DNA from 3 places in the Trichormus variabilis 0441 genome. Region 1 is predicted to be linked to each of the others. Evidence: riboswitches for the same ligand, from Rfam matches in the RefSeq annotation. Region 1 holds a riboswitch; each other region holds the start of a gene.
What was found. A riboswitch is a leader RNA that binds a small molecule or an ion and turns the genes downstream of it on or off. The one in region 1 is predicted to bind cobalamin.
Positions count from the first base shown of each region.

Region 1 (10,011 bases):
CATACGACAATCACACAAAATCGGTGCGCCGACTGCTAGTGCTGCCCTGCCAGACTGTGCTGCGGTGGCTGAATATCCCAAGTCTGTGACAATATCAGTCATTCCACAGGCATGAATCAGGCGTACTGCAACTTTTGCTATATCTGGCGGGAGTATATCTAGATTTGCTTCCGATCGGATGATAGCAAAGGAATTGCGGTAAATTTCATTGGCATCGTGGATGTAGTCAGACATGGGATTTGCTTGAGGAAATAACTGCTTTAGTTGGGGTGTTTCATGGTGATTAGTGCATTGTCCGAAGGATTCGTCTGGTTTTGCATATTCGTTTTTATACATTCCCAATATTTGCTCTATTGTTGTCGGCAATTCAGCAACAGCTATATAGGGATGGACTTCCCGACCGAACTTTTCACGACTATCACGGTCACCCACATACACTTGATATCCTTCTCCGGTTTCATTATTAACACCAAGTAGAGTAATATCACTATCGCCGTGGTGGGCGCAGGATTTATCACAACCGCTAAAGTGGATAGTCACTGGGTGTTCTAGGGTGATGTGGGATTCCAGGTAATCTGCTAGCGCGAGGGCATGACTTTTAGTATCTGTAGCAGCAGCCGCACAACCTTGAATACCAGAACAAGCTACTAAGCCACTCTTAATATTTGCGGCTGAGAAGTCTAATCCTAACCCCAAAATGTGACTTTGAACCTCAGTCAGCCATTGTTGGGGAATATCTGTTAACAACAAGTTCTGCCAAGGTGTCAACCTGAGAGTCCCGTTCCCATATTTAGCAGATAAATCAGCTAGACTCTTTAATTGCCAAGTTTCCAAGCGACCAAGGGGTAAAACAAGACCAATGTAGTATAAGTTTTGTTGGTGTTGGGGATGAATACCGATGTGGTGGTATTTAGTATGTGACCTCTCCCCCAACCCCTCTCCTACAAGGAGAGGGGAGAAATGCTTTGTCTTCTCCCCCTTCCCTACGAGGGAAGGGGGTAGGGGGGTTAGGTTCTTCCCCCCAAAGGAAATAGTTAAAAGTTTCTCAACTTCTTGAAGATAATTATCTAACCCCAAACTATTCACTACTTCTCGCAGTCGGGGCTTGCGTTTATTATGAGCATCAGTATGAGCTAAGTAAACCTCTGTCAAAGCCATGAGGACTGGTAAACATTCCTCTGGTGACAACAAAATTCCGGTGTCAATGGGTGGTTTTCCTTTTGCACCGATACTTAAGCACAGACGGAAGTAAACTCTGTTCTCTACTAAAGTGGCAGCAAAGGTGATATCGTTGAGGCGATCGCTTACCGAAACTAATCCACCACCATCAAAACACACGCTAAACTTTGCCGATAGTCTTGACAAGGCAGAATTTTCAGTAATGTAACTATCCCAACTTCTAACGAAGGAACGGGTATCAATTAATTCTTGAGGATCAATACCAGCCGTGGGACTGGTCATAATATTACGGATTTGGTCTACACCTGTATTGCGAGAACCCAAACCAAGTTCTTGCAGGCGCTTGAGGACTGGAGAATCGATGTCGGCGCGAATTTCCCGGATTTGGATGTTAGCACGATTTGTCACATCCACATAGCCGCCACCGTATTCGTCAGCAATATCTGCGATCGCCTGACATTGTTTACTATTAATAATTCCACCTGGTATTCTGATGCGAGACAAAATCCCATCTTGGGCAGGTGTGGCATAAAACAAGCCAGGACAAGGTGTTGAACCAGACAACAAGACAATCACTCCTTCTCTGTGCGACGCAGAGATTAGACAGCTAACTCTTGGAATTGGCATTCTGACTCGGAAAGTTACAAGAATTTCGCTTGTGACTTTTCATTACAGCTGCGGCACAGCCCCGGAATCGCACCGGAGTTTCCCAACACCAAGCTTTAGTAATTTACCATGAGTTGCCACTTATCATATTGACTGCTTCATATTTTTCATTAATACCAATTCTCTATGAAGTTGCGTCAAATAAATGATGTAGAGACGTTGCATACAACGTCTCTACAGTACAGAATAAAGTGCATCTATGGCTACGCCAGGCAAGCTACATTAAGAAACGGTATAACTCTATTATCTTTGTTAATTAGCAAAAAATAACCGACTTACTTAATAAATCGGTTATCTCAGTTTTTAGCTCTGAAACTATTAACAAAAAACCAAAATACCGTTGCTAAACTCCGACTTTAGCTTTTGACCAAACGCCGTTTTCATCTTCGTCAAATTTTTGATGAACAGCTTCCCAAGCTGCTTGTTCAGCTGTAAACTCATCACTAGTCTCGTTCAATACACCGTTATAGCGTTCAATAAAGGTGCTTTGAGCTTCCGAAGAAAGATGAGAACGCACTTCAGGAGATAAATCTTCTGAACTCTTGCAAGGCCCAGGACAAGGACGAGCCAAAGTTTTATCAATTGTGCTGATTTCTTCTGCACCAGCACTTTCCAAGAGTAGCTGAAATTCACCAGTGCGATCGCTTGGTACTTCGGTTAATAACAAAAACTCACCGGCTTGTAGGCGGGTTTGGTAGATTGCAGCTTTATCTTCTGGCATTCCCAAGGTTGTCAGAACTGAGACTAAGCCAGCGCCAGCACTACCAGCGATCGCCCCACTAGCCGCCCCCAATAGTAAAGCACTGATGGGGCCTGCTGCCACAATCGGCCCGACGAAGGGAATAAACAGTACGCCTACACCTGTTAACAAGCTGAGGAAGGAACCAAACAAGGAACCAAAAATCGCTCCTGTTCGCAAACCACCCAAAATCACATCTCTTTTGGTGATAAAACCTGCAATCCGAGTTTCGGATTGAAAGTTTCTACCCATGACTGAGATATGGTCTCTAGGTACACCTCTATCTAACAAACGGCGAATTACATCATCAACTTGTTTCTGCTCTTTAAATACGGCAGAGATAGTACGTTCTGCTTGATAAACTTCTGGCACTTGTATACTCCCTAATTTTATTTTTATTTATTCTTAGGACTTAGGCACTGAACCAAAAAACTTTTCTGAGGGTGGTCAATAGTCAATAGTCCACAGTCCAAAAATTTTGATTTTGACTATTGACTAAAAGCATTACACACCAACAGGTGTTTTAGTTTCTGTTGCTGGTTGTGTACCATTTGGCTCGATTGGTTGCCCTTCAATAAATGAGCGCAACATCCAAGCGATCTCTTCGTGTTCTTCCATGAGTCCGGTGAGGAAGTCGGCAGTTCCTTGATCCTGGAACTCATCACCACTGCGGTCTACATGGTCTCTGAGGTTGCGAATCAATTGCTCATGATCCTGTACAAGATTAGCCACCATTCCCGTAGCACTGGGAACATCTCCGGCGTGTTCTTTGAGAGTAGCGATTTGCAGAAATCCTTCCATTGAACCTATAGGATAACCACCCAGAGTCCGGACTCGTTCAGCGATCGCATCAATATTCTCTGTTAGTTTTTCGTAGTGTTCTTCCCATAATTGATGTAGACTGCGGAACTGTGGCCCGACTACATCCCAATGGTATTTTTTTGTTTTCACCAAAAGTAAATAAGAATCTGCTAAATCTTGATTCAACAGATTAATTACACTTTGACGCTGTTCGTCTGTTAAACCAATGTTTATTCTAGGCATTGCTTTTCATTCTCCGGTGAACTTATAGATTAAGTTCTCAAAATATCGGCTAGATTTACATCGGTCACTAGAAAGATTGTCCTTTACAAGTAATTACAACTAAAGGACTACTTGGAGATTGGATTATAGAAAAATCTCAACATTATCAGAGTGGGAAATATATAGTAAAATCCGTTTATGACCTTTTTTGAATTTTGTTGGCGCAGCCTTACCGTAGGCTATTTTTAATTTTGAATTGGAGCCAAACATTTCTACTAGGAAACAACTTAATGACGATATTGCAACCTTTTTGAGCTAGGCGAATGGCGATCGCTTGCCCAATCCCTGAACTTCCGCCTGTAATGAGGGCATTTTTCCCTTTTAATCCTTTCATGGTATTTTTTTCTTATTTTGTATAAATTTTCATCTAGTAATACGGATAATCTTGTCCTGTTGTGGCGGGCAATTCCCTCGTCCATCACAGTTACTGGTTGTCACATATAATTCACCATCTGGCCCCATAATTGCCTCTCGCAGTCGTCCATATTTACCTTGTAAATACACCTCATGACGCTCGACTTGTTGGGGCGACTGAGGAGCGAAGACGACGCGCTGTAAGTGTTCTGAACGAAGCGTGGCAATAATCAAGCTACCTCTCCACTCAGGAATAGTATTACCTGTATAAATAGCTGCTCCCCCAGGCGGTAGAGCTTCACGCCAAACAATCGAGGGAGTCACAAGTCCTTCTCCTGATTCACAACGGTAGATAGTAGGCCAGCCAAGGTTGTCGCCAGATCTGGCTAGACTGAGTTTATCGTGACCTCTTCTGCCTAAATCACCGCTAGGGCCGTGGTCTGTTACCCATAGAGTTGATTGATCCCGCCAATCAAACCCCTGAGTGTTGCGAATTCCAGTGATATAGACAGGATTTTTCTCAAAGGGATTGTCCTGTGGCACTTGTCCATCCGGAGTCACACGCAGAATTTTTCCAGCTAGGCTATTAACATCCTGGGAAATTTGTGGATTCCTCGCATCACCAGTCCCAATGTACAACATTCCATCAGGGCCGAAGCGGATGCGACCCCCATTGTGAAATTGCGCTACAGGAATATCATCAACAATCACCCTATCTGGTGAAGCAGTGAGTCCGTTCTCAGATAGTCGCCATCGTTCAACGCGATTTACCTGCGAACCATTTCTATCAGCAGTATAGTAAACATAAAAAAATCTGTTTTCGGCAAAGTTGGGATGAGTTGCAATCCCAAGCAAACCATCTTCACCGCTATCAGTAACATTAATTGTAGCTACTGGCTGAGAAACAAGTTTACCATCCCGCACCAGGCGAACTCGTCCAGGACGTTCGGTCACTAACATATCTCGATTTGGCAGAAAAGCAATTCCCCAAGGCACTTCTAACCCTGTGACTACTTCTTCGGCACGCACATTTACCTTTCCTGGTGAACCGAAGCCATTTTCTACTAGAGTGCAGGCTTGATTGTTAGTAGCAGTTTGTTGACTAATTGGTGCGGCTGCTTGCGTTTCTTGATTGCTATTATCTGCGGACTCAGTTGTTGGTAAGTTACAAGTAGAAAGTCCTAGCAAAACCATGCCAAAAAGTAATTTTTTAGCAAGAATATTTCTCAGTTGCATGATTTATTTTCTCCTAAAAATCGCCGACCGCATGGTTTAATATCTAGATTATGTTAATTTTAAAACCATGAAAAATCTAGTTTGTATTGGTAGTAAAAATTATCAAAATTGTATTTTAGTCTAATAAATAAAACCTCAATTTACAGGTTTGTGTCAAAGAAATTTACTAGCCTTGGAAAGGGGTTAATCAAAAAAAAATCTACTGGAAATATTTCATGGTCACTAGGTTTACGTCCTATTTTTTCAAGTTATTCCATCTCAAAACTGAGTAATGTTAAATGACTAGGATTTATCATTAACTCTTTTGCTACTAAGAATGCTGCAATAGTCCAAGCTTGATATTTTCTGGATTGCTTACCAATGAGACGAGCATTCTTACCGTCGTAGTATTCTGGCCATCCATCCTGACGTAAACGTTTTTCTGCAATATCAATAGCTTTTTCGGCAATGTCTAAGCGGTTTGTCTTATGTGCGGCTGCTGTGAGTAACCACAATAAAACTGGCCAATTACCACCATTGTGATAAGACCAAGGAATATTTTTGGGATCGCTACCTGTGATAATTTGCCAATCTCTACCTTCTAGGGCTGGATAACAGAGTTTCATGGGCATATATCCAATTAAATCTTGCCAACGATACTCGATGAGATTCTTCTTCACTAGCTAAAGCAGTGATAATTGCCATGAGATTTCCCAGTGCAAAGAACCGAAAATCCATCCGTCCAGGGCCAAGATTACCTGCCAGATAACCACCATTATCCGGTAGCCATTCTGTTAACCAATCGGGAATCGATTCAGGATAAATATTAAATCTATTAGCTATTTCTTTACCAAATTCATCACCCTTAAAACGATAAATTTCATTTAAACGATTTAAATCAATCCAGTAATATTCTCGCAAATGATAGGTAAGAGGTTGTAAACGTTGAGTTACGCTATTAGAACAAGAAAGATTAGCATCATTGGAGAGCAGGAGTTCCTTAGCTGCACGTAAAGCCGCATAAAATAGCACCTGAATTTCTAGAGGATGTTCGTAGACACCCATACGTCTGTCAATCATAAAAGCACCATCGGGAACTAACATTGTGGGGTACATAGCAAACCGATGTGCAAGACACATTTCTAAAATTAATTTGATTCCCTGTTGAAATTCACTTTGGTGAGCCAGTGCAATATCACCTGTAGATTTTACATAAGCCCGTAGTAAAATAATCCACCACAAGCAAGAATCAACAGGTGGAACTCTGGCGATCGCGTGTTCTCCAAAATCAGCAGTTAAATACTCTTCACCATCTTTAACTACTACTTTAAAACTGGCTGGCATGAGTCCTGGCCCTGGTTTAAATGAGTCCATTTGCGGTTCATGACTCTGTAAATGCAAAGTTGCGATTAAGAAATTGCGGACAATTTCCGGTTTACCACTAGTCAAAAAAGCCAACGCTGATAAGACAAAATCACGGACAAAACATTGGTCATAATTTAGTGCATCTGACCCGGCTTCTAAGGCTGCTACTGTACCAATCGGACGACTACGATAATAAATAATCGACTTTTCTATTAATGTCCAAGCTTCGGCAATTGAGTCATGTTTTGTTTTCATTATTGGCATTATCTCCTTAATCACTGCTACATCTTTACTGAGGTTGAGAAACAGAAAGATATAAAATTCTGCGTTCTATATTTGTTTCTCTTGGGACAGGTCGGTATTGCAACCAGGCAAACAAAGCCGCAGTCCCAAGAAAAATTAAGGTGATAGCTGCTACTAATTGCAGCATGATACTGTAACGCATAAAAAAAATTTAATATTTATCTTTTGTGTGTGAGAATCAAGATTTTATCATCAATAAAGCACGGACATTATGAGTGCATTTATCAAATAACACCTTGACTAAAAATACTTAAATTAAGCATGAAGCTATCAAATAGCAACCTGTAAATTAAGTTAAACAAGGTTGTAATGTTCCATGTGAATGTGAGTGACAGGTACTTCTAATTCGTGTAAAGCTCTCTCTACTTGATCCATCATTTTTGGCGCAGCGCAGATGAAGTAATTGCGAGTTGCTGGACGCTTAGGAATGTAGCGTTCTAGTAGTTTCTTATCAACATATCCTCTTTCCCCTGACCAATCCTCTAGAGGTTCTTTGAGAACGTGAATCACTGTTAGGTCTAATTGGTTTTTTAAGTCTTCAATTTCTTCTCGATACGTGATATCTTCCCAAGTTTTACTAGCATAAATTAAGAGTAAGGGACGTTCATCTTGACGTTCTGCTAAGGTAAACAGCATACTGACGATTGGTGTGATGCCAATACCACCAGCAATCAAGACAAACCCGGCAGTATTTTCATAGCGGTCTGTGGTGAAAACTCCGTAAGGGCCATCAAGGAAGGCTTTAGTGCCTGGTTTGACATCTTTGATTGTGTTTGTAAAGTCTCCTAAAGCCTTAATACCAAACTCAACGCAATCGCTATGCTCTGCGCTGGAAGCAAAAGAAAATGGATGTTCCCGCATTCTAAAGGGCGAAATTCCTAAAGTTAACCAAGCAAATTGACCTGGTTGGAAATGAATTCCTGTATGTCCTCTGGGACGTAAGACTAAATTCCAAACATTGCCTCTTTGAGGAATTACGGCTTCCACTAAGTAAAGTTTTTTCTGCATAAAGTAAGGCTTAACCAAGCGGACATAAACCAACAACCACAACGCCGCGATGGCAATCCCACTCCAAATCACTGCTTTCCAAAATAGTCCTAAGTAATTACCCACACCCAAAGCGTGTCCCAAACCGAAAGTAACGATAATCACAGCTAAGATGCCATGAGCTGTACGCCAAGGTTCATAGGGAATGTTCAGTTGTTTGCGCCAAATAGAAGTAATAATAATTGCCATGAGTGCCAAAGTAGCGATTACTGCTGCCCTAGCTCGCCACGGTGCTGTAAAGAAATTTAATAGTTGTAGCGTCTCTGGATTATTAATAAACAAAATTATAGGGTGAGCCAGGATGAAGAAGAAAGCTGCTATCGAGGTATAGCGGTGAAATTGAAGAATTAAGTCTACACCGTAGGAAGCTTCAACGCGGTTAATCCGGGCAGTCAGAGCAAATTGCATTGCCATCATTGCTAAACCAATGAAACCCAAAGCCGCAGAAAATTCTAATAAAAAACTACGTTCATCGCTGGGTGTAGGTGGGTATAAAAGTAATATCAATAGGGGAAATAAGATAATTACAATATATGCAGCTATCCAAGATACCCCTATAACTACGGGATTCTTCATTAATAAACTTCTCATCAGCCCATACCTCTTAGCTTGGTTGTGATGATACAATTTGCAGCCTTTTCATTTCCGACTAGTTCACCTTCAAAAGGCCAAAAACTGCGGCTGTAATTAACAATTTCCTAAAGTTTTCTCTTTCCACTTCTGTTAGCTTATTTTTAGTATCGATGATGAATGTGAAGAAAAAGTGACAAATTACCATGCTGTCAATAATTTTGGGTTCTTTCGCTAGTTTTATGGTGAATCTCAAATTCAGACGAATTTTAATATCTGTAATTTATTGATATTGATGTCTGGAATATATGGAGGATAAGAGCTTAAGAACAATGGAACTCCCAAGTTAGTTATGATAAAATCTTATAAATAAATTAAATATGTCTCAATGTGATTAATAGCAATTAGTGGCAATCGCCCAAGACTGTAAAGGAATACACAAGTAATTAAGAATATAAAAGAGAATAAGTTTAAAAATAAAATTGCCATTTTAATAGAAATGCTATTCAATCTCCTACTTCATGTTATTACTAAAATTATTAATATTGAAAGTATCAAAGTTCTGAATTATGATTTTATGGATGATAATGAAATTGTAATTCAAATCTAAAATCAATCAAAATTTTGTCAGTGTCATCGCTGTGAAAAGACAACTAATAAAACTCATCAAAATCGTGGGTATATTTTCAGAGAATACAGAGTTAAGTAGACTTGTCCATCCTTCCACCGGAACGCAGATTTGGTAAACTCTGCACTGCCAATTCGTGAAATTGCTCCCAAATACTAAATAATAGGTAATAGGTGTTTTGAGCAACTACCTATTACCTATTATCAAAAGCTTATCTTCTTACAGTTGGAGATTGTCAGATTATTTATGTTTACTTTTTGCCGGTGACTTTTTCCAGTAAGTTTTGAATCTCACCTTCTACTGAGGTTGAGTCTTGGGAATTTGCAGGACGCTTCTGCTTATCGATATCTGCGGCTCCTTGAACTTCGTTTAGTCCTTCATTAGATTTCTTTTGAACTTCCTTTAGTCCAGGAGGTGCGGATCTGGCAACTTCATCAGTTGCTTTCTGTGTTTCTAAAAGTTGGTCTGTAGCTTCTGTAGGCTCACTTTGGTAGCTACTAATGGCAAAAGCAGGAACTGTGCTAGATAGAAATAGCAATGCACAAGTAAAAGCAACAATTAAAAAGCGGACTGGGCGTAACATAGATAAAACAACACTAAAAATCTTCATTTGTAACCCTCATTATTAGCATCAACTACTCTTAACTCTTACTTTGAGAAAGAAGCACATATTTTTATTTAAGCAAATTAAATAAATAGACTGCTTCCCTTGAAGTTGTTAAGTTACAAGCTTGGCGAATAATTATTTTGGTATACTTGTATTTGATTGAAAAATTCAAGCATTCACTCGGTTTTAATTATTCTTGCTCAAAGGCTTGCATGATGATTTTATATCCTAAAAAAATAAACTAATACATCGACC
Region 1 is NZ_CP047242.1:4,873,660-4,883,670, forward strand. Features, by position in the region: gene GSQ19_RS30410 (precorrin-8X methylmutase) at 1-234, opposite strand, end outside; partial or broken gene cobG (precorrin-3B synthase) at 382-1,806, opposite strand; cobalamin riboswitch at 1,779-1,932, opposite strand; gene GSQ19_RS20070 (ChaB family protein) at 2,189-2,956, opposite strand; gene GSQ19_RS20075 (Dps family protein) at 3,089-3,628, opposite strand; partial or broken gene GSQ19_RS20080 (SDR family NAD(P)-dependent oxidoreductase) at 3,897-4,001, opposite strand; gene GSQ19_RS20085 (PQQ-dependent sugar dehydrogenase) at 4,031-5,257, opposite strand; partial or broken gene GSQ19_RS20090 (glycoside hydrolase 100 family protein) at 5,506-6,856, opposite strand; gene GSQ19_RS29805 (hypothetical protein) at 6,891-7,046, opposite strand; gene GSQ19_RS20095 (ferredoxin reductase family protein) at 7,199-8,542, opposite strand; gene GSQ19_RS20100 (hypothetical protein) at 9,400-9,759, opposite strand.

Region 2 (10,011 bases), 3.1 Mb from region 1:
TAGTTTGACGGAAGGTTTTACGAATGGTATGAGAAACCTTTGGCTCAAAATCTAACTTTAATAATTGCCTAATTGCTGGCTCTGCTTCTACCATACTTTCGCTATCATAACTTTGGGAAGTTTGCAGCAATGTTTGACGGAATTGATATATAGAAAAAGTATTTTCATCATAAAAACTGGGACTTTCTCTAACAAAGCGATCGCATTCTACACTAGCTGCATCTACTAAAGATTGAGTCACACGTTTTTCTAAAGCTTTGAGTTCTTGTTCAATCCCTGCATCGTTACCCAGCAAACGATATAACTGGCGATAGTATTCTGATTTACGAATCTTCTCCATCAACCTTTGGAAAAGATTCGTCACTAATTCCTGAGATGAATCTACTAAGATATCTTCTAATTGGTTCGCCAAATAATAGAACGCCTCTACTAAAATTGCTAGTAATGGCGCAGTAGCATTACGCGGATGACTCAGAGTCGCACGACGATAAGCATCAGCTACAGAAAATGTATCCAACAATTCATCTAAACGACGAATCATCCGGGATTGCAATTGGCGAAAATCCGTCTCAAATCTGTCACAAGCATGATTAATTACATGATTAACTTCTTCTGTGATGTGTAGGCTGTAATCTTTACCAACTTGTTGCAATTGCTGATTGAGATATTGTAATTCCTGCGCCTTCATCATCTCAATTTCACGGGGCTGACTATCTAAGTCACGATGTACAGTCTGATAATGTTTTTTCAGATTAATACAAATATCTTCTAAATCATCAGCAAGATTTTTAAAAAGCTGGGGACGCTTTTCTTCAGTTAGATAACGCGTGACGGCTGTGCGAAATTCTTCAATCCCACTATCTTGAATTAACTGATTAATTAAAGGTGTTCCCTGTTCACTTAAAATCCGCACATAGTTTTGATTCGGTGTTTCAAAACCATTGAGAGAAATGCGAAAATTACTAGAAGCTAACTTACCAGAACTGACACAATAGTTATTAAAGGCGTAAACAAACTGCGGTGTTTCCTCGTTACCATTTACATATTTGGCACTTTCTCCAAAGATAGAATCTAGACCAAATCTATCTTGAGTACTTGTCTGTTTAATCTGACTTCCATAAAAACCAAGTAACCCACTGGTTTTATAAACCCGGCTTGTATCTCGGAATTGTGTGTTGATTAAATCATCCAAGCGTTGCCTTAGTTGGGTATTATACCAAGTTTCGTCGATGCGGTTGAAGACATAAAACACGCGATCGCGTATTCCTCCATTTTGCCGCATCTTTTCTAACAGTTCTGTTTCCTCTTTCGTCATATCACCAGCAGAAGCAGGTTTCAGCACACACACCACCGCCGAAGTATCAGGATGTTGTATCTTGGCGTAGGTTAGTTGTGCATCCTTTTCCACTGGTGCATCAATCCCTGGTGTGTCAATAATTACGTTGCCATCTTGCAAAAGCGGATGGTTGCAAAAGTATTCAATCTGTTTTAATACGGCGCTATTACTACCACGACGCGCATATCCAGCCGCTTCTTTCAGGTTGGAAAAATTAAAATGTTCCATCGAATATGTAGCATTATTTACTGTATGAATATGTTGCCGATTCGCCTCATATCCCTGTAGTAAAAATATTAATGCTTTCGCTTGTTTGGCACGTTCTGATTTACTCTCACCACCTTCTTGCTGAATAATCGCTTCACACCCTTGATGTAATAAGCTAACCACTTCAGCTTGATTAATATTAACTGCTGTCGTAAATCCCAACTGTTGACACAGAGAGTTTGCTTGTTCCCGAATTTCTACCTCACTTAAAAAAGTTAAAACTACCCGTTCTTTATCTAATTCTGCATACTCAATTTTGCACTCTGTACCTGTAGCGTGTCCTTCTGCACTGTATAACAATTCCCGTTCTAATAGTGCATTAATCAGCATAGATTTACCTGCACTAAATGCACCAGCAAACACAATTTCAAACTGGGGGGAAATCGCCTTACCTAGAGAAGTTTGTACAGATGTGATATCTTGCGATCGCAAAGATAATTCCTCCTGTAAAAGCTGCAATATAGACTCAACTTGATCTTTTAGATTATGACACTGCGAAGGCATACTCGACATAAAAGCACCTATAAGCTTCTATGTAAAAACCTAACAAAAACTTTATACTAAAAGTTCAGTATTAATACATACTAAATTTAATTGAGAATTGGTATGGCTAATAATACTTTGGGAATGAGTAATTGGTAAAAGTAGAAATAAAACATCATCACTTATTAGTTATGACCCAGAGCGTAAGATTTATGATGATCAATAAAAATCATTCTTATGAGCATTATCGTCTTCGGTAGCATCAATATAGATTTAGTTGCCACAGCACCCAAGTTACCAATTGCAGGAGAAACCTTACTGGGAGAAGACTTTTTCAAGGTTCCTGGGGGTAAAGGTGCAAACCAAGCTGTAGCAGTAGCCAAACTGGGAGTTCCTACCCAAATGGTGGGACGTGTTGGCGCACATGGTTTTGGTGCAGAACTGATGGAAAATCTGCAAGATGCTGGCGTACAAACTGACAATATTTTTGTAGATGAAACTGCCAGTTCTGGAGTGGCGATGATTACCGTCGCTCATGATGGTGAAAATCAAATAGTTGTCATTCCTGGTGCTAATGGGAGAGTCAATCAAGCCGATGTAGAACGATTATCATACATATTACCCACAGCCACAGCCCTGCTATTACAATTAGAAATTCCTATAACCGCCGTTATCGCAGCTGCCCAAGCCGCCAGAAGTAACAATATCACAGTAATTTTAGATCCCGCACCTGCACCATCAGATTTACCAGCAGAACTTTACCCTTTGATTGATATCATTACCCCAAATGAAGTGGAAGCGGGACAAATCGTAGGTTTTCCCGTAGATGGAGAAGAAGCAGCGCGAAAGGCAGCCGGGGTGTTATTGCAAAGAGGCGTGAAAAGTGCGATCGTTAAACTGGGCGCTAAAGGTGTTGTTTGTGCCACAGACAAAGAGACCTTTTTTGTCCCAGCCTTCTTTGTGGATACAGTTGATACTGTAGCGGCTGGTGATGCCTTTAATGGTGGTTTGGCAACAGCACTTTATTCTGGGCTTTCCTTACATCAGGCAGTTATTTGGGGTGCGGCGGCTGGTGCTTTAGCTGCAACAAAATTAGGCGCACAAACTTCCTTGCCTGACAAGTTGACATTTGAGGCTTTCCTCAAGGAAAGGGGTTTGTGACTTTTGTGAAGTTTCTTATACTTAGAGTTTCCGAAATTCTTCGGATTACACTTGAATTTAAAAACTATTCAAGATACTCCATACAGGAGAGTAGATTTATGACTAATCCAAACTTCACAAAAACATCTATCAACTCCGTAAAAGCTTTTCTGGCTGCCTCCACAATGATCATGGCTTCTGTCGGCCCTGCCCTTGCTAACAACAAAGTTGAAATTTTAGGCGCAGAATATGGTGGTAACGGTTGCCCTGATGGGTCTGCTAGTGTGAATGTTAGCCCTGATGGTCAAGAGTTAAGTATTCTATTTGATAACTTTATCGCTCTGGGCAATAAAGCAGCAGAACGTCGCAAAAGCTGTAATATGAGCATTCCGATTAAAGTACCCCAAGGCTTTCAAATTTCCCTTTATGATGCTGATTATCGGGGCTATGTTGCTCCTAGTACAACTGGGAGACTAAGAGCAGAGTACTTTTTTGCAGGTCAGCGCGGGCCAGTTTTCTCCAGAACATTTAGAGGCGAAACCGACTACAACGTCCGAGATAAATTAGTTACTGTGGGTAATGTCTGGTCACGTTGTGGTGACAGTGTAAATATGCGTGTGAATGCTGCAATGACTGCTAGTGGCCAAGGGATGGCGACTGTTGACTCTTTTGACCTGGCTCACCGTGGCTTGGTTTATCACGTTAAATATCGCCAGTGCCGTTAGGTTTTTTCAAAGCTAGGAGTTAAGAAACTTTTAGCTTTGCCAAAATGTCAGGCTGGGTTTTTTCTACCCTAAATCATGAAGACATCCTGGGTACACTAATCGCAACACTTAGTGTTTAAACATCATCAGGGTTGCGGCTGATGACAAATAACTCACAGGGGAAAATGAAATGGTAAAAACAAGTTATGAATTCGACCAACCTATTTTACCCGCCGGATTTTCATTAAAGGCTAATATCCTACTACGTTTTCGTGCGGAAATACCCGAATCTCCCCGGCGCAACCTTAACCTTTCCCTTGTAATTGACCGCTCAGGTTCTATGGCAGGTGCAGCTTTACATCATGCCCTCAAGGCGGCTGAATCTGTGGTAGATCAACTTGAGCCAAAGGATATTCTCTCAGTGGTCGTTTACGATGATGCGGTAGATACGGTTGTTTCACCCCAACCTGTAACTGACAAACCTGCGCTCAAAAAGTCCATACGTCAGGTGAGGGCAGGTGGTATTACTAACTTATCGGGAGGATGGCTCAAGGGGTGCGAATATGTCAAGCATCAACTCGATCCGCAAAAAATAAATCGTGTGCTACTGCTGACTGATGGTCATGCCAATATGGGTATTCAAGACCCAAAGATACTCACAGCCACATCAGCCCAAAAAGCTGAAGAAGGGATTACTACAACTACTTTGGGGTTTGCTCAAGGTTTCAATGAGGATCTACTAATTGGGATGGCGAGAGCTGCTAATGGCAACTTCTACTTCATTCAAAGCATTGATGAAGCAGCAGAAGTTTTTAGCATTGAACTAGATAGTCTTAGAGCTGTAGTAGGTCAAAACTTGAAAGTAACACTAGAGTTAGCTGATGGTATCACTCTGGTTGATACTTTAAGTCTTGCTAAAGTTAGCCAAAATGAAGCTGGTCAACCTGTAATTACCTTGGGGGAGCTTTACGAGGGAGAAGATAAGCTTCTGGGTTTGAGTTTGATGATATCCTCTGCTCAAGTAGGTAATTTACCAGTGATGAAGCTGCATTACAGTGCTGATGTAGTGCAGAATGACGTTATTCAAAGGGTTTCCGGAACAACAGATGTCATCGCCAAAGTTGGCACAGTTGAGGAATCAGCGTTAGCCTCTTCCAGTCATATTATCCTCGACCTCAGCCGCCTGACGATCGCCAAAGCTAAAGAAACAGCCCTCGAATTAGCAGAACATGGTCAGCATCAAGCAGCTGAAAAAACCCTCCGTGATTTGGTGCAGTATCTCCGAGACCAAGGCTTAAATGAGAATTTTGAAATTGCAGAAGAGATTGATCAGCTGGAGTATTTCGCAGGTCGAATTGCACAACAAGCTCTAGGTAACGCCGGGCGGAAAGAACTACGTGATCAAAGTTATCAAACAATGACGCGCAATCGCGGTGATCTGGTGGGGCGCGGTGTCACTGCTGGCGATGAAGTACACGCAATGCCGGTTGTCAATGAAATCGGTACTGGGGTGGAACTTGCTTGCGTCCGTGAAGGCGGTAAACTACGGATTAAAGTTATATCTGATGGTTACGACCAAACTAAAAATGTTCAATTTCCCCGTTCCATTCGTGCTGAAGGAGCGCGGTACATTGTTGAAGGGCTAGAATTGTCAAGTAATGGCTCTTTCTACCGTGTAGTCGGCAAAGTCAGTCGTTTTGCCAAACCTGGTGAAACAGACATTTTTGTTGCTCCTAGACAATCGAGATCAACTAACACAAGTAAAGCCTCCAAAGCTCCAGCTACTGCGGCCGATCTTCCCACCACTGACACCATAGATCATGGTGTTCTCATTCAATGCGTCAAAGATGGTAGCAAGTTACGCGCTAGGGTAGTCTCCGACGGATATGAACCGGATTGGAATATGCGTTTTCCCCGTTCCATTCGTGAGGAAGGAATGCTTTATGTGGTTGAGGAAGTGAAGACAGCACCTGATGGCAAGTCTTATATTGCTTCTGGCGAGATTAAGCGATTTTTACAACCGAATATTACTAACTAAATGAAGCTAAGGGTTTCCAACATAGGGCTAAATTAACTGTAGGGTGCGTCAGCTCTAATAATTTCGTACACATTAGAGGATTTTCTACATCTGACGCACCCTACTATTGTGCCAGTTGCGTAAGTCCTGATTTATTTTGAATTGATTCATACTCCTACACCCTGAGTTTTTCGTTTTCATGGGTAAGTCCTAGATGTTACGATTAAGTAAATATTCGGTTCTGGTGGGGAGCAGTCACCAGAGGTAACGGGGAAAGTATACCTGCACTCTTTCGTAGGTGAACGGTGTAAGTCCGGCGCTGTCCCGCAACTGTGAAGGAAAGAAAACTCTTGTAACTTTCCCAGCCAGAACGCCCGCCGAAATTGACGATTCTCAACATCTGCGAGGTACGGATGACTACTGATAATTCCTTGAGTGTGGCAGAACACACACTCTTTGTCTGCAAAACCTGCGCTAGTGTCTGGCAAGATGGTAAACGCGTAGGTGAAAGCGGCGGTCAAAAACTTTTAAATCAACTCCAACAGCTAGCACAAGAGTGGGAGTTACGGGATAAATTCCCGATCCGAGAAGTGGAATGTATGAGTGCTTGCAACCGTTCTTGTGTTGTAGCTTTTACAGGTAAAGGCAAATTAACTTATTTATTTGGTGATCTAGCTGTAGATGATCATGCCTCTGCGGTATTGGAATGTGCTAGTAAATACTACGATAAAGCAGATGGTTTACTGCCTTGGTCAGAACGTCCCGAACCTTTGAAAAAAGGCATTCTCGCCAGGATTCCCACCTGAAGATGCGCCTTTTAATTCTGGGTGGAACTGGAGATGCAGCCGAACTAAGTGCTAAAGTTGCAACTATTCCAGGTATTGAGGCGATCGCATCTTTAGCCGGTCGCACCCGTGAACCTTCTCTCCCATCTGGTAATGTCCGTGTTGGGGGTTTTGGTGGTGCGGCTGGATTGGCTGACTATCTGCGTCAGATGCAGGTTGATGTATTAATTGACGCTACCCACCCTTTTGCTGCACAAATTTCTGAGAATGCGGCGCTGGCGGCTGATGAGGTGGAGATACCACGTTTGATGTTAATCCGTCCTCCCTGGGTGAAAGTAGCAGGCGATCGCTGGATAGAAGTTGATACTACAAGCGCCGCCGCCGCTATTTTAAAAAATCAAGCCAAAAGAGTATTTTTAACTGTTGGGAGACAAGAACTCTCCGCTTTCGCTCATCTACATGATATTTGGTTTCTCATGCGGATGATCGATCCTCCGGCTGCTGATGCTTTAGTTCCGCCTGGGGTGATATTGTGCGATCGCGGCCCCTTTACCCTACCCCAAGAAAGAGACATTCTCATTCAACATAATATTGATACTTTAGTTAGTAAAAATAGTGGGGGTGATGCCACTTACGCCAAGATTATTGCAGCAAGAGAACTAGGCGTACAGGTTGTCATGGTCAATCGTCCAGTCGTACCAGCCTGTGAACAAGTAACAGACGCTGATGCGGCGGTAGCTTGGCTGCTAGAAAAGTTGTAATGATTCAGTTTTGGCATATGCCGTTCATCACGGCTACTTAATTTTCGCTGTTGTACTCCGTTTCCAATGCTTTCAAAACTTTGAGATATAAATCTTCCACTCTCTTAGTTTGAATATCTCCAATGGAAGCATAATGTGTTAAGCCAGGAGAACCATTAACTTCAATAATCACATAATCCACCATAGGTCTGGTAATATCTTGAGTAATTATATCCAAACCCATTAATCGCAATCCCATATCTTTTGTGACGTTTAAAGCCAATTTCTGAAAGTCGGGATGAATATTTTCCGTAACATCCACTGCTTCACCGCCACTAGATAAATTAGCATTATCTAAAAGATATACAACCTTACCATTGGGAATCACACTGTTTAAATTGAGACTTTGCTTCTGCAACTTGCGTTTAATCCGAAAGTCATCAACATCAATAATTTTTTTTCCCAAATTTTGGATGAAACCATCTTGCTTACGTTGTATTAATTCTGTAACATTTGATTTTCCATCTCCAATTACTGATAGTGGTAGCCTTTGATATGCCGCTATTATTTCGTCATCTATCACCACAATTCTGTAATCTTTACCTAGATAAAATCTCTCAATAATCAATCCTGCATTAGCTCGCAATATTTTTTTGGCTACTTGATAATACTCCGTTTTGTTATGAATTTTTGTAACTAATTTTCCTTGGCTTAAATTAATGGGTTTAATAATTACTGGAAATCCAATAAGTTTAGCATATTCAAATCCAGCATCAATATCTCGTTCGTTACCTATTTTTTTACATAATTTCTGATTAAAAAATGTTTGCCCTTCAGTCACATGATAGCCAAAATGTTTGAGGAAAAATTTTGAATAACCCTTATCTTTGGCTATTTCTGCGGAACCAAAACCGTTAATATTTAATTTCGTGGTACTAAAAAATGATTTTTTTCCATTTTTAAATGTAATATGCCCCACTAATTCATATTCTGGATCTACCACAACAACCGCACCTATTTGAGGTGCTATCTTCTGAATTATTGACGTGACTAATGGCATTTTTTAGTCCAAAAGTATAATTTAATGCAGGAATTTTAACTAACATCTCAATCTTGGTCAAGATAAAAACTATTAAAATTCCTCACCCACAAGGGGATGGAGTTTCCTGCCGCTTTTATGAATACTAAATTCAACTGTTTGACCATTTATTTTGCAAGTTTATGTGAATGTTAAGAAATTAACTCAAACAATCTCAGCGAGATTGAATGATTATTCTATACTTATATACTTTATTACATAAAGGTAGAACATATACTAAATATTTAGAATTTTTCGTAATTTTTAATACAAAATATTTTCAATAAATACTAGTACTAAGTTTATCTGAAGAAATTATACCAATAACTACAGTAGTGGCAATTTACTAAATTTAATTTTAAGCCTAAGTTTTCTTTCTATCCTTAGCGATCGCTGCTAAAAGACTGGAGTGAAGAATCTGTAGTCAAGTCAGTCTATTGCTGATTTACAAATAGAAGGCGACTACAATTCATAACTTAGAGTTAGGTCTAAAATATAGCACTCAGTGTTGACAATTTTTAAATAATCGAATAACAAGGTGGCAGATCATAAAAAAAGAGTTAGTAAATCTCTGCTCAGATATTTACTAACACCTTACTGAAACTTTATACGGTTAAGACAATCATGCCACAAAACACTGAATACACAACAACAAACTCTGAAACTCAGCCAATCGCCTATAAACAACGTCTAAATTCTTGGGCTATTGCGCGGTTACTTCCTGATACACAACGTGAGATTGTGGCTCGCTTTCGCAGTCGTTCTGATGCAGATGGTTACATACAGCATCTACGCCAAGTAATACCGAATGCTTCCTTTATGATTGTTTTTGACTGTCAACGTGAAGAAGCAGCTATTTAAAGTTTGACTATGTTTTTAGCTCAGGGTGTAGGGGTGTAAGGCTTCCCCACCCCTGCCCTCTGCCTTGAAAGGGGTGTAGGGGTGTAAGGGTGTAGTGAAAACATATCTTTCACGTTTGACTGTGCAACTTGCTTCATCGGGACTGCTTTTTTATGCAACTTCAACTCAATATTAAGAGAATTTTGGTGAGATTATAGCGATCGCTTCCTGTAACGCTCTCATATTGCTAGATTTGCCAAGGATATCTACAATCAAGCAAACTAGCAGCAAATAACAATGGTATCTACTACTACACGTTTCTCCGATATTCCTAACCATTGGGCGCGTCCGTTCATCGAAGCTTTGGCAGCAAGACGGATTTTAAATGGCTATCCTGATGGAACTTTTCGCCCTAATAATTCAGTTACCCGTGCTGAGTTCGCCGCTATAGTTGCAGCCGTATTTAATATATCTGTAAAACGTCCGTACATTAATTTTACTGACGTACCGACAAGTAATTGGGCAGCAAATGCCATCAAAAAAGCTTACGAAACCGGATTCTTGAGTGGTTTCCCCGATAAAACCTTTCGCCCTGGTAATCAAATCTCTAGGGGGGATATC
Region 2 is NZ_CP047242.1:1,613,965-1,623,975, forward strand. Features, by position in the region: gene GSQ19_RS06405 (dynamin-like GTPase family protein) at 1-2,116, opposite strand, end outside; gene rbsK (ribokinase) at 2,324-3,247, shown strand; gene GSQ19_RS06415 (DUF4360 domain-containing protein) at 3,346-3,951, shown strand; gene GSQ19_RS06420 (vWA domain-containing protein) at 4,121-5,968, shown strand; cobalamin riboswitch at 6,167-6,342, shown strand; gene GSQ19_RS06425 (DUF1636 domain-containing protein) at 6,361-6,753, shown strand; gene GSQ19_RS06430 (cobalt-precorrin-6A reductase) at 6,756-7,493, shown strand; gene GSQ19_RS06435 (cyanophycin synthetase) at 7,531-8,532, opposite strand; gene GSQ19_RS06440 (hypothetical protein) at 9,175-9,411, shown strand; gene GSQ19_RS06445 (glycoside hydrolase family 10-like protein) at 9,688-10,011, shown strand, end outside.
Region 2: another riboswitch for cobalamin. It lies ahead of GSQ19_RS06425 (DUF1636 domain-containing protein); the one in region 1 lies ahead of cobG (precorrin-3B synthase).

Region 3 (10,011 bases), on a different replicon from region 1:
AAACACTACCTTGAACAATATGAGCAATCCCAACCTGCTGCCAATTTTGTTCAAACAAAGTATAAACTAACGATGCTAAAACATCACTCCCACAATCAAAATATTCATACTCAATAAAACCCCCCGTAGCTAAATCTTCTTTAAACACCTCATTAACTGGTGTCACCCAACAATTAAACTCACTCATTTCTAACTCTCCTCTGCGCCTCTCCGTGAAAAAAACTCTTTAGAACCGAGAACTCAACCCAACCTGAAAAACCCTCCCCCCATCAGGATAACCAGGAAACAACTGATAACGCTGATCGAACAAATTATCCAAACTCCCAGTTAAAGTTAAACTATCACTAATAGGCATACGCATCTTCAAATCAAAAGTCGTATACCCCGAAAGAAACTCCGTATTAATATTATTAGTGGGATACCCATTTAAAGAATTCATCAACACACCAAAATACCAACCTTGAGGATTTTCATAGGAGACACCCAAATTTAATTTATCCGCACCCGCAAACCTTAATTCCTTATCAATCTCCGCCGGATTAGCACTTTCTAAAATACGCGGATTATTCGCTGTATAATTAACAAAAGCATAAACATTCCTTGCTAGTTGTAAATTTAACGAAGCTTCAATTCCCGTAGTTTGTACTAACCCGATGTTTTCCCAAGTACCTGTATTACCATTTACAGGCGGAATTAAGCTTTTGAAGGCAATTGTATCTGAAACCCTGTTACTAAAAAATGTCAATCTCAACAAACCAATATTCCCTAACTTTTGGTCAATCCCCACATCAAAACTATCTCCTTGTTCTGGCTTGAGGTCAGGATTACCAATATTAGTAGGATTAGTATTAAATAAATTGGCGATCGTCGGCGCACGGAAATTTCTGATATAGTTGGCTCTGATTGTAGTTGCATCTGAAAGTGCGAATTTTGCTCCTACAGATGGTGAAGTAAACGAACCATTGACCAAACTACTAAAATCTTGCCGCACTCCTAAATTCATACTAAAACTAGGAGAAAAGTTAACTTCATACTTACCGAAAATTGCACCTTGTCCTATAGCATCATCATAATTTTCTCTGGTGATGTTTGTCCCATAATTAAATGTGGTGTTACGTACATTAGTATTACGATAGTCAAAGCCATAAACTAAGGTCTGATTCTTCGCAACATTCCAATTATGGGTAACTTGAATACCATAGGAATCCTGTTTGGTATCAAAGCGATTTTGAGATGTGATTGCACCACTACGATTATCAAAACGAGTGTTGAGAAAATCAGCGTAAACTCTCGCTGTTAAGAGTGAATCATCTCCGCTTCCTAATTGAGAATTCCAGGTTAAATCAGTAAGAACTTGGTCTGTGTATTTGCGGTTATTCTCGGTGAGAGAGTTAAAAAATCCCTGTCCAAATTGGGGGAAAGGAATGGGTACACCTCCAGGTACTCCCTGTTCTTTACCTAAATATAGAGTGGAGAGGGTTAAGGTGTTGCGTTTACCTAAATTTGCCTCTAGTTTGACGTTAAAGTTATTAAAGAGTGCGTCATTATTTCTTCTCGTTCCCTCAAAGTTAGCTTCAGGAATACGAAAGCGATAATTATTTTGTGCTTGAGTCCGGTTATATCCAACTACCCAAGAAATATCACCTGATTTTCCACTATTTTGAATACTTTGTTGGTTCAATCCATAGGAACCAAAATTAACTTTAGTTTCTGTGGTAATTTGCTCTGTAGGACGACGGGTAACAATATTAATTACCCCACCTATTGCATCTGAACCATAAAGAGTTGAACCACCTCCTGGTAAGACTTCAACTCTTTCAATATTATTAGTGGTAAATTCTGACAGGTCGAAACCACCACCACCTAAATTATTAATTGGTCTACCATCTAATAAGATTAAGACTTGTCCGGTGTTAGAACCGCGAATAAATTGACCACTTAAAGCATTTACTTCTGTCCCAACTGTACCGTCACCTAAAATACCAGGAAGAAATCGCAGTGCTTCTCTGACGGTTCTTGCACCTTGCGCTTCCATTTCTTCGCCGGTAATGACATACACCGGACGGGTGGAATCTTTGACTGTTCCCTCGCGGCGAAAAGGGGAAAATACAGGTTCATTTAACAGTTTGTCAATAACTGTCAGTTCAATGTCGGGTTCGGTTTCTGTTGTATTTTGAGATGTTACTTCTGCAACTGGTTGTAAGTCTTTGGCGGAACCTTCCTCTTGTGGAAACTCGGAAATTTGTAGAACTTCTGTGGCTATAATGCTGGAACTTTTCCACAGCATCCCTGCGGTGATAGTCAAACTAGAAACGATAAGTTGAGTTCCCCATCTGGCAATAAACTGAGTACGCATTGGTAATTTAAGCCACCTGTATAACTAAAAATTGATTGTCAGCAAAGATTTGAGCTTTTTTGGTAAAAAACTTTCAGCCAGTAGGAAACCTGCAATATTTTGATAATGATTATTATTATTATGTAAATGGTGTAACTTACAAGCTTGTTTCAAAGGTTCGTAGTAAGGACTAAAGGCTTTACTACGAACTTGATGTACTACTGGTAATTAATTAACAGCAATCCACGGTTAATTTTGCCCACTTATTTAGGGGTGGGATTTTTGCTAAAATTCCTGTTTTTAAACGTTCTGGACGTTCTGACCAAGGTAGTAAACCATCAGGGTTGACGTAGTATTGAGTTGCACATTGCAGTATTGCAGATGGACTATCATCAACTGCTAAATTGCCGAAAAGATAGGTTAATTTCCCTTCTCCTGTAAAGGCGATAGTACAAGCATGGTTGCAAGCACTCATACATTCAACTCCTTGAATGGAGAATTTATGTTGCAATTCCCAATTTTGTGCAAGTGCTTGGAGTTGTTGCAATAGCTGCTGTCCACCACTTTCACCAACTCGCTTGCCATCTTGCCACACACTGGCACAGGTCGTGCAGACAAATAAAGTATGTTGTTTTTTGCTCATTGATTTTCAGGCGTTGCTGATTGATAGCATGAATTAGCCTTACGCATTTACCGCTAGGCGTTGCTGTACTCCTACACTGTGGGTTCGTGGTAGCGTCTATAAAAGAGAAGCTAACGCAACGAGGAAGCTTAGACGCATTCGCTGTTAAGCGTTTGGTGCAGGTAGGCGTAAAGTTACCTCTAGCTTGGGTAAAGTAAATATGCAAAGCGAAAGATAAAATACAACTGTGTTTTCCAGTTTGTATCTATAACTTTCCGTGTAAGTATTGATATCTGTATGGAAATATCTACAGTCTCATAGAAAGTAGTGTGTGGCGTATATATGACGCTATGAGACAGTTATCCTCTTTAATGGGCAGAGTATTGATTGCGTTATTCATCTGTACCTCGCAGATAAGAATGTGTTGTACTTTCGGCGGGCATTCTGACTTTGAGGCATAAGCCCCATTACAGCTGCGGGACAGCGCCGGATTCACACCGGACTTTCCCCGTTACCTCTGATGGCTGACCCCCACCAGAACCGAGTTGCTATTGAGAAAATAGTACCACAGCAATGATGCTGAAATTCAGCCGCTACTTAAAACGTAAAGTAATCCCCACTGTACCAAAATCAGCAAAAGCTAGGGCGATCGCATAACTAATACTGAATAGGGAAAGGTAGTATCATTTGAAGCAGAGGGAAAAAGGCTAGAAAAATGGTACGTCCCAGGATAAAACTAACAGAGCATCTATCAACAGAAGAAATAGAACAAAGTTATCGCCGATGTGAAGATGCACAAGAGAAAACCCGATGGTTAGTGATTAAATTGCTCAATCAACAACCACAGTTGTCAGCGCAAAAGGTAGCAGAGATTGTGGGATTCTCAGGGGACTGGGTGAGAAAAATCGTGCGGCGATACAACAAGCTAGGAGCAAACGGAATCATCAATCAACAGAAACTGAAACCAGGAGGAAAAAAACTTGCACTCACAAACGAGCAACAACAGTGGTTGCGCCAAAGGTTAGCTTCACCACCAGAAGATGGGGGGTTATGGAGTGCGCCAAAAGTAGGGGAATTGATCCGAGTACAGTTTGGAATTACACTCCATGTCACTACAGCTTGGGATTACCTCAAAAGGCTAGGATTTAGTCTGCAACAACCACGACCTCTGCATACTGAGGCGGCAACTTTTGTTCAAAGACAGATGTTTAAAACTGAGTTAACGGAGTTTGTGCGATTGTTACGTTTCCTCCATCCGCACAAATCAGTTGAAGTTTGGGCAGAAGATGAAGCTCGATTAGGCCTCAAACCCATCGTCCGTCGAGTTTGGACACCAGTAGGTCATCGTCCCAATGCTGTGCATCGCACTCGTTACCAATGGCTTTATACTTATGGATTTGTCCATCCAGCTACTGGCGAGAGTTTTTTCTTGATTTTACCCAGAGTCAACATTGCTGTCATGCAAATGGCTTTAGATGCTTTTGCCGCTGAAGTCAATCCTCATCATCACAAAATCATTGTTTTGCTTGTTGATCAAGCTGGTTGGCATACCAGTAAACAATTAATGTTGCCAGCTGGTATCATTCTGTTTCCTCTGCCTGCTTATACACCTCAACTCCAACCGACTGAGTGTGTTTGGTCGCTTCTACGTGAAGCTGTTGCTAATCAGATGTTTTCTACTCTCGATGAACTAGAAACTGTGTTAATTTCTCGTTGTCAATGGTTAATGTCTCACCCTCAAATTGTTCATGGCAAGGTTGGGTTTGATTGGATTTGCCAAATTCGACCTCAGTTATTCAATTAATACTTCCTTTCCCAATTTAGTATAAGAATGAAGGCTAATCGCCAGACATACCCAAATACTAAAAGAAGTCTTGGTTGCTATAGCCAAGACTTCAAGTGAATTTATTCAATTGAACACGCTTACACAATTGCTTATCCCAAATTACTGAAGAAAGTTCCCCAAAGGATTCCTGTGACTCCTACAGCAATTAAAAGGTTAGTGAAAAACTTGCCTAATTCAATTTCTTGTCCAAGTGCTTTGTCATCTTGACCTGCGGTGAAAAATAATGACCAAGCTTGGTTGGAATTGATTTTCTCAAAGTTGGTGAAATCAGGTCGAAAAACAACGGGGCCAATTAAATCTTGTTTAGGGAAATCAAAATCAGTTCTCATAACTCTCCTGGATTAATATTTTATGCGTTAATTGAATGAAATTTTTGAATAGTCGAAATTATTTACAAGCTTGTCAGCCATCCAATCAAGCCGTGTCCTGTGACAACTTCTACAGCTATGAGTGAGACAAAACCAATCATGGCCAAACGCCCATTGAGTTTTTCGGCGTACTCTGTAAAACCTGCTCTTGGGGTTTGATCTACATAAACCTTTGGTTCAATTGCAAAGTTGTTGAGTTGACCGAGTTCGTTCATAGTGAAGCCTTTGCTAGTCATGTCTTTTTTCTTTTGCTGGTTTATATAACTAAATATAACACTATGTAAATATTTTTTGCAAGCACTTGACATATTCAAAAAAACGGTTAACCGTACTAAAAATAGTCGAAGATACCGTATATGTGTTCGCGTAGCGTCAAAAATCCTACTATTGGATTGGTATCTTTCCAAAGATCGGCTACCTCGAACTGGAGTGCTTTCTCATCAGTAAGTACAGCCTCTGTATGCAATTCTGCCTCTACGCGTAGACGCGTTGGCGTTGGCGTAGCCTCTCGTAGAGAAGCGGCTTGTCGCTAGACATCGCTGGCTTCGGTCGTCATTAAGTCGCGCATCACGCGGAACACCGCTTCGGTAAAGTCTCTTGCATCATACAAATCTGCAAATCCGGCTTTAACCATGACTTTTTCTAAGAATGAGCGATGTTCATCAGCGATCGCAGTTCGAGAACCTTCAATCTCCGTTGGGTCAACTTCAGGGGTTGTTGTAATTAAGAATAAGAAAACAGGAAAATCACTGCGTTATGTAATACCAGCAGCAGCTCGTTCTCTACTTGATAACTGGAATCAAGATTTGGGCGATAGCGTTCGCGTAAGCGTCCGCTCTGCGGAAGCGCTGCTGCTTTCAGCAGATCGCCAGCGATATGATGCAGTTATGAATACTTCTAGTGATTCTCTGTTTCGTGTCGATAAAGACAAAAAAACAGACGAGAAAAGCCCCAAGGTTTGACATTTATCATCTGCTCTCAATTCCCCTATCTAGGAAGAAGCTAATACGTAACTTATCAATGCTGGGATCATGTTCCACTTTTGACCCCACACCGAACACCTCTTGTATTAAAGCAGGTTGGAGCAATTCTTTCGGCACTCCCGCAGACTTGATTGTTCCTTTGTCCACCACGTAAATGCGATCGCAATAACTAGCAGCCAAATTCAAATCATGTAACGCTGCTATTGTAGTCACACCCAACCCCTTCACCAACTCCAAAAGTTCCAACTGATAGCGAATGTCAAGGTGATTAGTCGGCTCATCGAGAATCAAAAAACCCGCCTGTTGTGCTAAGGCTCGTGCTACCAATACCCGTTGCTTCTCACCGCCAGAAAGGGAAACAAAGGAACGCTCACAAAACTCCAGCATTCCCACCTGAGATAGTGCTTCCCTGACGATATCGCGGTCTTTAGCTGTTTCTCGCTCAAACATTCCTTGATGGGGATTTCTACCCATCCACACCATTTCCTCGACCGTAAAATCAAATTCCGTTGGTGTCTCCTGTAAAACCACTGCTGTCTGTTGCGCCATCTCACGGGGACTCAACCGCCAAATATCTTGTCCATTGAGAGTAATTCGTCCTGTATCTGGCTTAAGAACGCGGTAAATACAGCGCAATAGGCTAGATTTCCCACTTCCATTAGGGCCAATTAACCCGACAAACTCACCGGATGCGACTTCCAGATTAATATCCCGCAAAATCGGCGTTTTCTCAATACGACAAGACAAATTCTCAACTACCAGTCTCATCGTCCCCCTCCTAATATTTTTGGAGAAAGCTGCATCAACCAAATGAAAAAGGGAGTACCGAAAAGTGCCGTAATAATACCGATAGGTAATTCCTCTGGGGCAATAATCATGCGTGCTAATACATCTGCCAAAATCAGGAAAATTCCCCCTAGTAACAGGCTTACAGGTAGGACGCGGCGATGATCTGAACCAACGAGTAAGCGGACGCTATGAGGTATCATTAAACCCACAAAACCAATCGCCCCACTTACAGCCACCATCACCCCAGTTAAGAGTGATGTTACCAAAAATAACTGCTTACGGAAGCGATCGCTATCTGTTCCCAAAGTCATTGCTGTTTCTTCACCGATGAGTAAAGCATTGAGCGATCGCCTCTGCAATAATAAGTACACCATCCCGATTCCCAGAGATCCCATCGGTAAAATCAAATCAGCCCACTTTGTCCCCGACAGTCCCCCCAATAACCAAAATAATACTCGCCGCGCCGCATCACCACTACCAGCTTTCAACGTCAAAAAACTGGTAACGGCAGAGAATAAGTAAGATATCGCCACACCAGCTAAAATTAACCGAGTCGAAGAAATCCTTCCCTGACGCTGCGCCAACAAAAAAACCACGACAAACGACAACATCGCCCCCAGAAACGCCCCCACAGATACCGCATATATCCCCAGTGAAGCGAAAACCCCAAACAAAATAACCAACACAGCCCCCACCGACGCACCAGAGGAAACGCCAAGGATATAAGGATCAGCCAGGGAATTTCGCACCAAAGCCTGCATTGTCACACCCACCACCGACAGTCCAGCACCGACAAAAAAAGCCAACAGCACACGCGGGAAGCGAATTAACCACACAATTTGCACCTGTGCAGGTGTCCAATCTCCTGTTAAATTGGGGAATAATTGGGCAAGTGCTATTTGCCAGACTCTTAAAGGCGGGATTGGTACTGGCCCAATCATCACAGCTAACGTAATGGAGATAATAAGTATAATAATTAAGCTAATTATTAATAGTTGATAGCGTGTTTTTTGAAATCTCCTTAGTTTCATTCTTTTGGTTAAAAAATTACATTTGGTGCTTGTCCAACAACAAGAGTGATAATTTCTCTGCGTACCTTTGCGGTTAAATTTCCACCCTCCATTATCCTCACTGTTTAAACTTCTCTGGATACAAAGCCTCGGCTAACTTCCTCACCCCCTCAACATTACGAATTCCTGGCATTGTATAACTAAAACCCAGGATAATAAATTTATCTTCCTGCACTGCTTTGAGTTTGGCATAAGCAGGATTAGATTTTAGTAAACGTCGCTTTTCTTGGGCCGATGACCAACTAGCATCAATCAACACAATTACATCAGGTTGACGGTTAATTACATCTTCCCAATTAACTGTTACCCAAGCTTGTTTTTTTTGAATATCTTTAAAAATGTTTTCCCCACCCGCCAATTCAATAATATGATTGGGCATTCCCCAGTTAGAGACAGTCAGTGGAGGATTTTCGGAATCATACCAGAATATCCGCTTTTTAGTAGTGATTTTACCTAGCTTGGCTTTAGTGATTTGTAATTGCGATCGCAATTCTTTAATCAGCGTTTGCGCCCGTGCTTCCACCCCAAATATCCGCCCAATATCTAATATTTCCTGATAGAGATTATCCATCGTCACCCTATCTGGTCTGAGTTCAGGTTTTTCACATTCGATAGGTAATAAATAAGAATTAATTCCTAACTTTAATAACTCTGTACGTGCGCCAAGGGTTTGATTATCAAATGCACTATCTTCAGTAGTAAACACAAAATCAGGTTCAACACCTAAAAACACTTCCCGCGAGGGATACTTTGCAGCCAAAACAGGAATTTTTCTATATGCTTGTTCATACTCTGGTAAAATCGGATTATCTAAATAAGCTGTACCCACCATCTGTTTTTCTAACCCTAGAGCCAGCATCACTTCAGTAGCAGATTGAGTCATGGTTACAGCTCGTTTGGGAGGTTGTTTATAAGTGATATTCAAGCCACAATTATTGATAGTTACAGGTGTATATTCTGTACTAATAGATGTTGTGACATTGGGTGATACAACCTTTCCCTCACAACCAAAAACTGACCCCAACAGCAGCGAAACCAGGACAATTAAAAAATGCTTTTGCATTCCCATGAGTAAAAAATTGTGGTGAATACAACCTATTAATTAAAACTCAACCGATATCGTTCCCAACACAGTAAATGGTGCGGCTGGGTCGATATTATAACCATCTAAATCATAATATTTCACATTAGAAATATTCTTAAAATTGAGAGCATATCTGAAGTTATTCCGCCGATAAAAAACAGAAGCATCAGCGCGGACATAACTCGGAACTTCAAAAGTATTGGGTAATCTTACCTCCTGTTCTCCAACATAATACAAACCCAATCCCAAACCTAAACCCTGGAGACTTCCTGTTTGAAATTCGTAAGTCGTCCACAATCCTAAACTATGTTCCGGTACACCAACTAATCTATCTCCCACAGGAATTCTATTATCTTTTGTCACCGTACCATCAATATAGGCATAGTTAGCAATTACTTTCCATCCTGGTAAAATCTCCCCAGCAATATCAAATTCAATCCCCTTACTTTCCTGTTCTCCTGTTTGCACACTAAATCTAGAATCTACTGGATCTGGTGTTAAAACATTTTGCTTAGTCACTTGGAAAAATGCTAAAGTCGCCGAAAGCTTATCATTGAGAAAATTCTGCTTAACTCCTACTTCAAATTGTTCAGTATTTTGAGGTTCAAATTGCTCATTTGTGCGGCCACGTGCTTGAAATTGCGGCGAAAATCCGTTTGTCCAATTAAAGTACAAGGAAGTAGTTTTCGTAGGTTGATAAACAAGTCCAACTCTAGGAGAAAATCTACTATCAGACTGCTCATTTAATAATTCATTCGTAACTCTATCTTCCCGACTGTATTCGTTAAAATCGAAGCGTCCACCCAACAAAATTTTGAAGTTTGGCGTTAATTCAACCAAGTTTTGAGCAAACACACCCACATTTTGAGAAACAATTCTCCTTCCAAATGGTTCACCACCAACTGAAATAGGAG
Region 3 is NZ_CP047243.1:174,604-184,614, reverse strand. Features, by position in the region: gene GSQ19_RS27245 ((2Fe-2S) ferredoxin domain-containing protein) at 1-187, opposite strand, end outside; gene GSQ19_RS27240 (TonB-dependent receptor plug domain-containing protein) at 227-2,356, opposite strand; gene GSQ19_RS27235 (DUF1636 family protein) at 2,568-2,978, opposite strand; cobalamin riboswitch at 3,375-3,517, opposite strand; gene GSQ19_RS27230 (IS630-like element ISAva6 family transposase) at 3,673-4,761, shown strand; gene GSQ19_RS27225 (hypothetical protein) at 4,893-5,132, opposite strand; gene GSQ19_RS27220 (chlorophyll a/b-binding protein) at 5,195-5,407, opposite strand; partial or broken gene GSQ19_RS27215 (hypothetical protein) at 5,542-5,805, opposite strand; gene GSQ19_RS27210 (hypothetical protein) at 5,804-6,133, shown strand; gene GSQ19_RS27205 (ABC transporter ATP-binding protein) at 6,140-6,922, opposite strand; gene GSQ19_RS27200 (FecCD family ABC transporter permease) at 6,919-7,974, opposite strand; gene GSQ19_RS27195 (ABC transporter substrate-binding protein) at 8,072-9,076, opposite strand; gene GSQ19_RS27190 (TonB-dependent siderophore receptor) at 9,116-10,011, opposite strand, start outside.
Region 3: another riboswitch for cobalamin. It lies ahead of GSQ19_RS27235 (DUF1636 family protein); the one in region 1 lies ahead of cobG (precorrin-3B synthase).